2 regions of the Calorimonas adulescens genome follow, and region 2 is predicted to be linked to the other one. Evidence: riboswitches for the same ligand, from Rfam matches in the RefSeq annotation. Region 2 holds a riboswitch; the other holds the start of a gene.
What was found. A riboswitch is a leader RNA that binds a small molecule or an ion and turns the genes downstream of it on or off. The one in region 2 is predicted to bind S-adenosylmethionine.
Positions count from the first base shown of each region.

Region 1: linked by a shared signal. The riboswitch ahead of metK (methionine adenosyltransferase) and the one ahead of FWJ32_RS08080 (methionine ABC transporter ATP-binding protein) in region 2 are both predicted to bind S-adenosylmethionine.

Region 1 covers NZ_VTPS01000002.1:123,545-129,015, forward strand. The annotation lists gene FWJ32_RS02330 (nickel-dependent lactate racemase family protein) at 126-1,406, shown strand; gene metK (methionine adenosyltransferase) at 1,470-2,666, opposite strand; SAM riboswitch class I at 2,730-2,829, opposite strand; tRNA gene FWJ32_RS02340 (tRNA-Tyr) at 2,921-3,005, opposite strand; tRNA gene FWJ32_RS02345 (tRNA-Thr) at 3,018-3,093, opposite strand; tRNA gene FWJ32_RS02350 (tRNA-Val) at 3,101-3,176, opposite strand; tRNA gene FWJ32_RS02355 (tRNA-Glu) at 3,184-3,258, opposite strand; tRNA gene FWJ32_RS02360 (tRNA-Pro) at 3,270-3,345, opposite strand; gene FWJ32_RS02365 (phosphodiester glycosidase family protein) at 3,585-5,471, shown strand, end outside.
Region 2 covers NZ_VTPS01000011.1:18,220-23,690, forward strand. The annotation lists gene FWJ32_RS08055 (Hsp20/alpha crystallin family protein) at 1-191, opposite strand, end outside; gene FWJ32_RS13705 (class I SAM-dependent methyltransferase) at 323-568, shown strand; gene FWJ32_RS13710 (class I SAM-dependent methyltransferase) at 562-849, shown strand; gene FWJ32_RS08070 (MetQ/NlpA family ABC transporter substrate-binding protein) at 1,046-1,888, opposite strand; gene FWJ32_RS08075 (methionine ABC transporter permease) at 1,894-2,556, opposite strand; gene FWJ32_RS08080 (methionine ABC transporter ATP-binding protein) at 2,553-3,551, opposite strand; SAM riboswitch class I at 3,612-3,713, opposite strand; gene hutH (histidine ammonia-lyase) at 4,000-5,471, shown strand, end outside.

The sequences.
Region 1 (5,471 bases), on a different contig from region 2:
AATTTCAATACTTTTGCATAATGCAATTTAAAAGTCATAATGAAACGCTTTCATTCGGCTACTTATAATAGCATTTATTTTAATTTTTTGTTATAATTATAAAAAAGCTGAAGGGGGAATCAGCAGTGATAGAATATAGTTTAAAATATGGAAAGGAATATGTGAATATCAGTGTACCAGAAAAGTCAGACATTACTGTTCTTGAGCCGGAAGCCTCATCACCAATTCCTGACATCGAGAGTGCGCTTATCTATAGTATTAATAATCCAATTGAGTCCCCACCATTACCCAATCTTTTAAGTCCAACTGACAAAATAACCATTGTCATAAGTGATGCTACGCGAAGCTGGATCGGAATTAATAATATATTGCCGCCTCTTGTAAATAGTCTAAACTCTTCTGGCATAAAAGATGAAGATATCGTTATATTAGTTGCCCTTGGAACCCATAGATTTCAGACAGAAGAAGAAATTGCAAGTTTGGTGGGGAAAGAAATATATGGAAGGATAAATATAGTACAGCATGACTGTGATGATTACAGCAATTTGCAATATATAGGAACAACCAGTCTTGGCACAGAGGTAGAGGTTAATAAACTGCTTTTAAATAGAAAAGTCATAATTACCGGGGGAATTGTCCACCATGACATGGCAGGGTTTGGTGGAGGGCGAAAGTCTATACTTCCTGGGTGTGTCAGTCGAAAGACTATATTTCAAAACCATGTCCATACAATGAAACCTGATGGTCAGGGGATTGATCCAAGAGTCGGTACGGGAAAACTGGAAGATAATCCCTTAAATATGGATATGGTTGAGGCTATGAATATGGTAGCCCCCATTTTCCTCATCAATCTCGTTGTTGATGGTGACGGCAAAACAATCGGTATCTTCTGTGGCGACCCCTATGCGGCATGGTATGAAGGGTGCAAATTTGCCGACGACGCCTTTTCAATAAATATAGATAAACCATCTGACCTTACAATCGTTTCGTGCGGCGGTTATCCCAAGGATATAAATCTGTACCAGGCTACCAAGTCACTTTTCAATGCGGCAGCGGCTACTAAAGATGGGGGAAATATAGTATTTCTGGCGGAGTGTATAGAAGGCGGCGGCAGTGATAAATTTTATGGATGGGGCAAATATCTTCCTTTTGATAACCTTGAGAAAGAATTACGCAAACACTTTACTATAGAGGGCTATATATTTTACTATGCGGTTTATATAGCCCAAAAATACAGTGTTTATCTCATGTCAAAAGATCCGGATGAAACAGTAAAAGACATGGGGTTCATAACAGTGGACAATATAAACGATACGATTTGTAATATAGTCAATAAAAAGCCTATAAACAGCATATATATTATGCCTTATGGTTCCACAACCATACCCAAAATAACAGATAAATGATACCACCTTGAAAATAAAAAAGATACATGCTGCACCTTTATAAAAAATCTGGTATAGCTGTTGCTATACCAGATTTTTTATTGATACCTGTTCTCTTAACTCTTCTGCCTTATCTGTCTTTTCCCATGAGAGGTCAAGATCTGTCCTACCAAAATGGCCATAGGCTGCCGTCTGTCTGTAAATTGGTTTTCTTAAGTCAAGTTTATCTATAATTGCTGCTGGTCTGAGGTCAAAATTATTATTTATCAGTTCAATAATTTTATCATCCGGTATTCTTCCCGTGCCAAAGGTATCGACCCTTATGGATATTGGCCTGGCCACACCTATTGCATACGCCAGTTCCACCTCGCACTTATCTGCTATACCTGCAGCGACAATATTCTTAGCCACATATCTGGCCGCATAACTGGCTGACCTGTCTACCTTTGTGGGGTCTTTCCCGGAGAAGGCCCCGCCGCCATGTCTTGCATATCCACCATAGGTGTCTACAATAATCTTACGCCCGGTAAGTCCTGAGTCACCTTGAGGGCCACCCACGGTAAACCTGCCCGTTGGATTTATATAGTATTTTGTGTTATCGTCTAAGAACTCCGCCGGAATGACAGGTTTTATGACATATTCTATGATATCTTTTTCTATAGTATCATGGTCCACCTCTGGATGATGCTGTGCCGAAACCACAATAGTATCAACCCTCACTGGTTTATCACCATCATACTCAATGGTCACCTGAGTTTTGCCATCCGGCCTGAGATATGGAATAGTCCCATCCTTTCTAACCTCCGCCAATCTCTTCGCCAGCTTATTGGCAAAGGAAATTGGCATGGGCATGAGTTCCGGGGTCTCATTACATGCATAGCCAAACATCATCCCCTGGTCGCCTGCACCAATCAGATCATATGTACTGCCCGAATATCCCCTCTTCACTTCCAGAGACTGATTTACCCCCAATGCTATATCTGGTGACTGTTCATCAATTGATGTTATTATGGCACAGGTATCACCGTCAAATCCAAATTTTGCCCTTGTGTATCCAATCTCTCTTATTGTCTGGCGAGCTATCTTAGGTATATCAACATAACACTGGGTTGTTATCTCCCCCATAACCAGCACCAGCCCTGTTATAGTAGCCACTTCACAGGCAACTCTGGCATCGGGGTCTTGAGCTATAATCGCATCCAGCACAGCATCAGCTATCTGATCGCATATTTTATCCGGATGCCCTTCTGTAACTGACTCAGAAGTGAATAATTTTTTCATCTTTTTCCTCCTTTAAAATTACATAATAAAACCTCTTCCAAAAGAAGAGGCATATTTCCTTTTCCCCCATCTTTCAGAATTATCCATTCTGCAGGAATTAGCACCATGCAAAGCTGGTTGCCGGGTTTCACAGGGCCTGTCCCTCCGCCACTCTTGATAAGAGAATCTTATCTATTCAATTTACTATGTAATGATAGCATAAATTACTCTTTAAGTCAAACATAAACAATAAAAAGCCTCTGCAGGCTTTTGTATGGTGGAGGGAGATGGATTCGAACCATCGAAGGCCGCGCCAACAGATTTACAGTCTGCCCCCTTTAGCCACTTGGGTATCCCTCCACATTATTCAACTGGAGCTGGCGATAGGACTTGAACCTACAACCCGCTGATTACAAATCAGCTGCTCTGCCGATTGAGCTACGCCAGCATATATATGGTGGGCGCAACAGGGCTCGAACCTGTGACCCCCTGCTTGTAAGGCAGGTGCTCTCCCAGCTGAGCTATGTGCCCATACTACTGGTGACCCCGAGGGGATTCGAACCCCTGTTACCGCCGTGAAAGGGCGATGTCTTAACCACTTGACCACGGGGTCTCTCTTCACACTGGTCGGGGCGGCGGGACTTGAACCCACGGCCTCATGGTCCCAAACCACGCGCGCTACCAACTGCGCTACGCCCCGCTCACACGGCGTTCATATGACATTGTTTATTATACTTGCATTCCAGAATATGTACAATCATGAAATTTAGCCATATTTCATGATTATGTAGCATTAGCTTAATATATCTAATTAAAACTCATTAAATCTTCGTAAAACATTAAACTGAAATTTGTAACCTAATTGTAATATTAATTTAACCCTTTTTAAACTATCTATGGTTATAATAGTTATATGACAACAGTTTATGAGGTGATGGGATGAAATTCTACAAAAAAATTTATGCCATAATGGTCTCTGTATTATTATTGAATTCCTTTACATCCATAGTGTACGCAAGTGACTATCAAATTATCAATGAAAAGACTCAAAGTGAGGTGCTTTCCGAGGGTGTAACTCATACCACTATAGAAAGATTTACCACCTCTGGTTGGCTTGATATAAATATTCTTGAGGTGGAACTTAATAATAAGGATATAGACATCGATGCCTTATATGGGTCGGAAGGGTTGTCTCAGCCGTCCACTGTGTCTTCTATGGCCAGTGAAGCTGGCAGCGTAGCTGCTATAAACGGCGACTTCTTTGATACAAAATCTGGAAGCCCTATAGGTCAGATTGTATCAGATGGTGTACTTATTTCAGGCCCCCCAGATAAGAGTTTGTATGGTAAATTGAGCAGTTTTAATATCGACAGGGACGGGAACATCTTCTTTGAATATTGGACATATAACTTTAGCGTTTCCTTACCTGACGGTACCTCATTACCCATTGCGTCTTTTAATAAAGCCTCCAGTGGACAATATCTAAGCCTTTATGATTACCACTGGGGCAATACACCCGGAGCCAATGGTAATCCAAACCATACTGAGGTTATTGTCGACAAGGATGGAACAGTGCTGGATGTCAGGCCAAATCAGCCTTCAGTGAAAATCCCGGAAGGAGCGTATGCCCTGGTAAGTAATGGTGATACTTCTCAGCAGCTTTCAATGCTGGTTCCTGGAGATAAACTTGTGATTAACCTTGATACTACCCCTGAATACCACAATCTGAAACTGTCTGTGAGCGGTGGCACAATGCTTGTAAAGGATGGCACCATAGCCCCGATAACCCATGATCCCGTACCAAAGCCGACAGCTCGAACGTCAATTGGTATAAATAGAGAGGGAAATAAATTGTTCCTCGTCACTGTTGATGGCAGAAACGGGAGCTCTATGGGCTTACTGGAGAGTGAAATGGCCCAGCTCATGCTGGATATAGGGGCGTATAATGCGATAAATCTTGATGGCGGCGGTTCTACAACTATGGTGATAAGGCCTTTAGGAGAAAAAAATTATGTTACCGCAAATAAACCTTCAGACGGAAAAGAGAGGCGTGTTGCTGATGCCATAGGTGTATTTAACAATGCTGAAGCCGGAGATGTCAGGGGACTAAAAATCAAGGCTGACAATAACGTGTTCGTCGGTACCCGTGCAAAGATAGGGGTATTTGCCTACGACGAGAAATATAATCCTGTAGATGTGGACATGGCCCGTGTTACATTCAATGTAAGTAATGTAAAGGGCAAGTTTGAGGACAACAGTTTTATTCCGCAATCGCCTGGCCAGGCCGTCATCACTGTGAAATATAAAGGTGTTTCTGAAGAATTTAATATAAACGTCCTGGACAAGCCAATAATCTTAAAGTCAAATATATCAACAATAACCACAGACTATAATACAAAGACAGAGATTAAGATATACGGCAAGGATAAAGACGGTTATACAGCAACCATAGACCCTGCTGATATTGAATGGACTATCTATGGCAACGTCGGAAAAATAGAAGATGGCATTTTTACTTCAGGTACTTTAAATGCTTCAGGATATATAAGAGCCGAGTTTGATGGGACATATATCAATATACCGGTAACAGTCGGCAATGCACCACAGACTACTGATGTACCAGACAATATCCGTCTTGAGGATGTGGACCCATATAACAAAAAGATCAATGTAAATAATGACATGAACTCTTACAACATATTTGTTTATGGCGATACCAGCACCAGCACTTTGCTCCAAACCCTGATGCTTTCAAAGGCTGTAGATAAAGCTAACGAGACATCATCTTTTGCCGTGTTTATGGGGAAGAACGCTAAAAAGTTTAAC
Region 2 (5,471 bases):
TCTTTATTATAGCCGGGTACATCTACCTCAACCACGTATTCGTTTTCAGTCTCTTTGACATCGAGTCTGGCACCCTTGATTGTACCTCTCATATAGTCAAAGAAATCATCAAAATACGGGAAGCTGAAAAAGTCATCAAAGAAAGCAGGCAAGTTATTTCTCCTGTCCGGGAACATGTCTCTTCTTCTCATAGATTAATACCTCCTTCCTTAGATATTATTTTACTTTTCGATTAAATTATACATCAAAAGGTCAGGGAAAGTCAATAATTTTTATTGGATTTTTTTCTTAATATGTTATAATCAGTCTGGAGGTGATATTTGTGGATATAGAGGCAGATATACCAATTCTTATTGATAGACTGTCAAAAACAACAGGCCTTATCCTTGATGTCGGTACAGGACGGGGTGCTATGGCAGAGAATCTTGCAAAAAAAGGATATCATGTTGTTACAGTAGAATACAGTGAAGAGAGAATAAAAGAGACCAGACAGGACTTTGAAGGTAGAGGTATAGAAAATGTCCTTTTTATCCATGCTGATGCTCAGGCTCTTCCTTTCTTATCTTAGATGAGACTTTTGACATGGTGACATGCTATAATGCAGTACACCATTTTGATGACTATGTTAAAGCCCTGAATGAGATGGAAAGGGTTTTGAAAAAAGGTGGTGTCATTGTAGTAACAGAACTTAATGAAGATGGTAAAGAGGTAGTAGCTGAAGCACACAGACACAGAGGGGAAGAACATCATGATGAGATGAATATAGATAGGATAAAGGATGCTCTGGCCGGGCAAAAAAAGGAAATATATCATTTTGCTTATTTTGATGCGTTGATAATGGAGAAATGATTACAATGTGCATCATTATGTTATATACACATATGCCTGTTGCAGGTACATATGGCAGGGCGCAGACATAAATATCACGTATCAGCGTGATAAAGTTTGCATGCAATGCCATATACCAAGCTCAACAGGTTTTATGGAGAGTCATTTGTGGACTGCAGCATAAGAAACCTGTGCTATGCTGCAGTCCATATGACTATTAAAATGCCGGTACAATGGCTCCTTGATATTTATCTTCAATGAATTTCTTGACCTCAGGGGAGTTCAGTACCTCAGCCAATGTCTTGATTGCCGGGTCGTCTTTATTGTCTGGTCTTACAGTGAGGACATTGGCGTAAGGAGAATCTTTATCTTCAATGGCAATGGCATCTTTTAAAGGGTTTAGTCCCGCTTCCAGTGCAAAGTTGGTATTTATGACTGAAGCGTCTACATCCTGTAGTGTTCTTGGCAGTTGTGCTGCATCCAGTTCAGAAAACTTAAGGTTCTTCGGATTTTCTGCTATATCTATAGGGGTAGCGGTTAATGAGGTAGAGTCTTTCAGTTTTATTAGGCCGTTCTTTTGGAGCAACAGCAGAGCTCTGCCTTCATTGGTTGGGTCATTGGGTATGGAGATGGTTGCACCATCCTTTAGTTCTTCCAACGATTTAACCTTTTTGGAGTATACACCCATGGGTTCAACGTGTACCTTGACGAGTGCTACAAGCTTCATATTGTTGTTTTTCTCAAACTCCTCCATATAAGGTACGTGCTGAAAAAAATTAGCATCAATGGAACCGTCGTTCAATGCCTTATTGGGTTGTACGTAATCAGTAAACTCAACAATTTCCAGATTTATCCCTTTTTCTTTTAATATTGGTTTTACAAACTCCAGTATCTCTGCATGGGGTACAGGTGTTGCTCCTACCCTTAATGTTACTTCTTTTTGTGTTTCTGCAGGTTGATTTTGTGGTTGACCTGAGGACTGTGTATTTGAACTGCCACAGCCGCTTACAAGGCCGACTAACAGTATAAAGATAAGGCTGATTAATAAAATTTTCTTCACTGTATTTACCTCCTATCAACTTTTTTGGCAAGATAACTTCCTGCAATTTGTACGACTTGTACAATTACAATCAGTACAATTACCGTTGCTATAAGCACGTGTGTATCATACCTCTGGTAACCATACCTGATGGCTAAGTCTCCGAGACCACCTCCTCCTATAGCTCCTGCCATTGCTGAGTAGCCTATAATATTTATTATAGTGAGGGTAATTCCGAGTATAAGTGATGGAAGTGACTCTGGAATAAGTACCCTCGTTATAATTTGAAATGGTGTGGCACCCATGGATAGGGATGCTTCAATTACACCCCTGTCTACCTCTTTTAATGAACTTTCTATTACCCTGGCAACAAATGGCGTTGCTGCTATAGAAAGAGGGACAATGGTAGCCGTTGTACCTATGGTGGTGCCAACGACAAGCCTTGACAGGGGGAGTATGACTATCATTAATATCAGGAATGGGAAAGAGCGAAGTATATTTATAACAGTGCCAAGAACGTTATTGAGTGCAGGCTTTTCCATTATGCCTCCCTTTTCCGTTATTACAAGCAGTACACCCAGAGGCAGACCCAGTATAAGAGAGAATATGGTGGATGCAAAAACCATGTATATGGACTGCCAAAGGGATGGGAGAAGCAAGTTCAAAATACGCATGATTTCCTGATTCATTTCAACACCTCTATCTTTAATCCTTGATTTTTTAACCATTCTACGGCATTATTAATTTTATCAGCCTGGCCTTCAAGGCCAATGACTAAGTTTCCTATGGTTTCACCATGGATATGCTGTATATTTCCTGAGAGTATATTTACATCGACATCAAAGGTCTTTATGAGGTGGGAGATTACAGGTTCCCTGGCACTCTTGCCTATAAACAGTACCTTGACTACCATGCCCCTGTCGTAATCGATTATGCTATCTGGCATACCCTCCTCTATGCCTACGAATTTTTTAGTTATCTGAGAAGACGGTTGAGAAAATATATCAACCACATTTCCCACCTCAACCAGCTCACCGGCATTTAAGACGGCAACCCTGTCGCATATCTCTTTTATTACGTCCATCTGATGGGTGATAACTATTATGGTGAGGTTGAGCCTTTTGTTGATTTCCTTTAAAAGTGATAAAATCTGCGAGGTTGTCTGGGGGTCAAGGGCTGAGGTAGCCTCATCAGACAAAAGCAGTGTTGGACCGTTGGCCAATGCCCTGGCTATGCCAACCCTCTGTTTTTGTCCGCCAGAGAGCTGAGACGGATATGAATCTTTTTTATCAGCCAGGCCGACCATATCCAGGAGCTCCTTAATCCTTTTATCAATCACGTCTTTTGATACCCCGCTGATTTCCATAGGGAAGGCAATGTTTTCGTATACAGTCTTATTGGATAGTAAATTAAAGTGTTGAAATATCATCCCTATTTTTTTTCGCATCTCTCGCAGCTCTTTGTTATTTAAAGACATAATATCCTGGCCGTTTATCTCGATGGTGCCCTCTGTGGGTTCCTCAAGGCGGTTTATGCAGCGTATCAGAGAAGATTTACCAGCTCCTGACAATCCCATTATTCCAAATATCTCACCATCATTGATCTCAAGATTAATGTTTTTAAGTGCTGTAATGCTCTCATTTTCTGTACGATATACCTTGGTCAAATTTTTGATTAAAATCAATAAGATACACCTCCAATAAAAAATCCTCTTTCACACGATGAAAGAGGACTATAATAGCCTCTCTCATCTCTCAGCTTTGCGCTGCAGGAGTTGGCACCATTGCATATACATGCCGGTTGCCGGGTTTCATCGGGCCAGTCCCTCCACCTCTCTTGATAAGAGTGCTTAACATATTCAATTTATACATTGAGTATATTTGAATTTGTACAGGAAGTCAACACAAATTTTTTATTTATGATTAAAATGCATGTTGAATTATATTTGCAATTGCATAAAATACATAAACTTATTTCATAATGATACTTTAGCACGATAACGTACTGCCCAAATATACCTGTAAATAGGTACTAATAGCATAAAGCTATTATATAAAATTTTTGCATAAAAGAAGGATTTGCTGTTTTTTTATCGAATATATTAATCTAAATAAATAGTAGGGGGCAGACGGATGTCAGAATTGTATATTGACGGTAATGGCCTTACTGTAGATGATGTTTATAATGTTTCTAAGGGCAATATAACCGTAAGGTTAGCCGAAGAGGCATGTGTTAAAATAGATAGAGCAAGGGAACTAGTAGACAGCTACGTGAGTGAGAACAGGGTTGAGTACGGCATCACCACGGGGTTTGGCAGGTTTGCTGATGTTACCATATCGATGAATGAGGCAACGGAGTTACAGTACAACCTTATAAGAAGTCATTCATGTGGTGTAGGAGATCCCCTTCCAATAGAGGTAGTAAGGGCTGTGATGCTGCTCAGAGCAAATACGCTTGCAAAAGGATATTCAGGCATTAGGTTACAGACTTTAAATACTCTGGTAGAAATGCTCAACAGGGATGTTATACCTGTTATGCCTTCAAAAGGTTCCCTGGGGGCCAGTGGAGATCTTGCTCCTCTTGCCCATATGGCGCTGGTCATCATAGGTGAGGGAGAGGCATATTTCCGGGGAAAACGTATGCCTGGCGGAGAGGCTATGAGGTTAGCTGGTATAAAACCGGTAAAATTAGTTTCAAAGGAAGGCCTGGCCCTCATAAACGGAACACCTGTAATGACGGCTATAGGAGCTTTAGCCATACATGATGCCATGAACTTAAGTAAAGCTGCGGATATAGCCGGAGCACTTTCTATGGAAGCCTTAAGAGGCATAAAGGACGCCTTTGATGAAAGGGTTCATATGCTCCGGCCACATGCCGGCCAGCTAAAAACAGCAAGAAATATTCGCATTCTTACAGAGGGAAGTAGCCTTATTACAAGACAGGGAGAAATAAGGGTGCAGGATTCGTATACCATCAGATGTATACCTCAGGTACATGGGGCATCTAAGGATGCAATTGATTATGTCAAAGGAATAGTAGAGACAGAGCTGAACTCCGTTACAGATAACCCACTGATCTTTTCTGAGGATTATATAGTAATATCAGGAGGAAATTTCCATGGTCAGCCGATTGCTCTTGCCATGGACTTTCTTGGGATAGCAATATCTGAACTCGCTGATATATCTGAAAGGCGGATAGCAAAACTGGTTGACTCAAATTTAAGCAATGGTCTGCCCGGTTTCCTTACAAGGGAAGGCGGTTTAAATTCCGGATTCATGATTCCTCAATATGTGGCAGCATCGCTGGTGTCTGAAAATAAGGTCTTATCTCATCCAGCCAGTGTAGACTCTATACCATCCTCTGCCAATCAGGAGGATCATGTAAGTATGGGGACAATAGCAGCCAGAAAGACAAGGGAAATATTAGAAAATGCAATTAATGTTATTGCGATAGAACTTATGTCTTCCGCTCAGGCGATAGACTTAAGAGATGGAGGGTCGCCTGGGAAGGGTACAGGAGCTGCGTACAGGCTTATCAGGTCAAGGATACCGTTTATTGAAAGAGATGAATTGATGTACAGACATATTGAGGACTGTGCGATGCT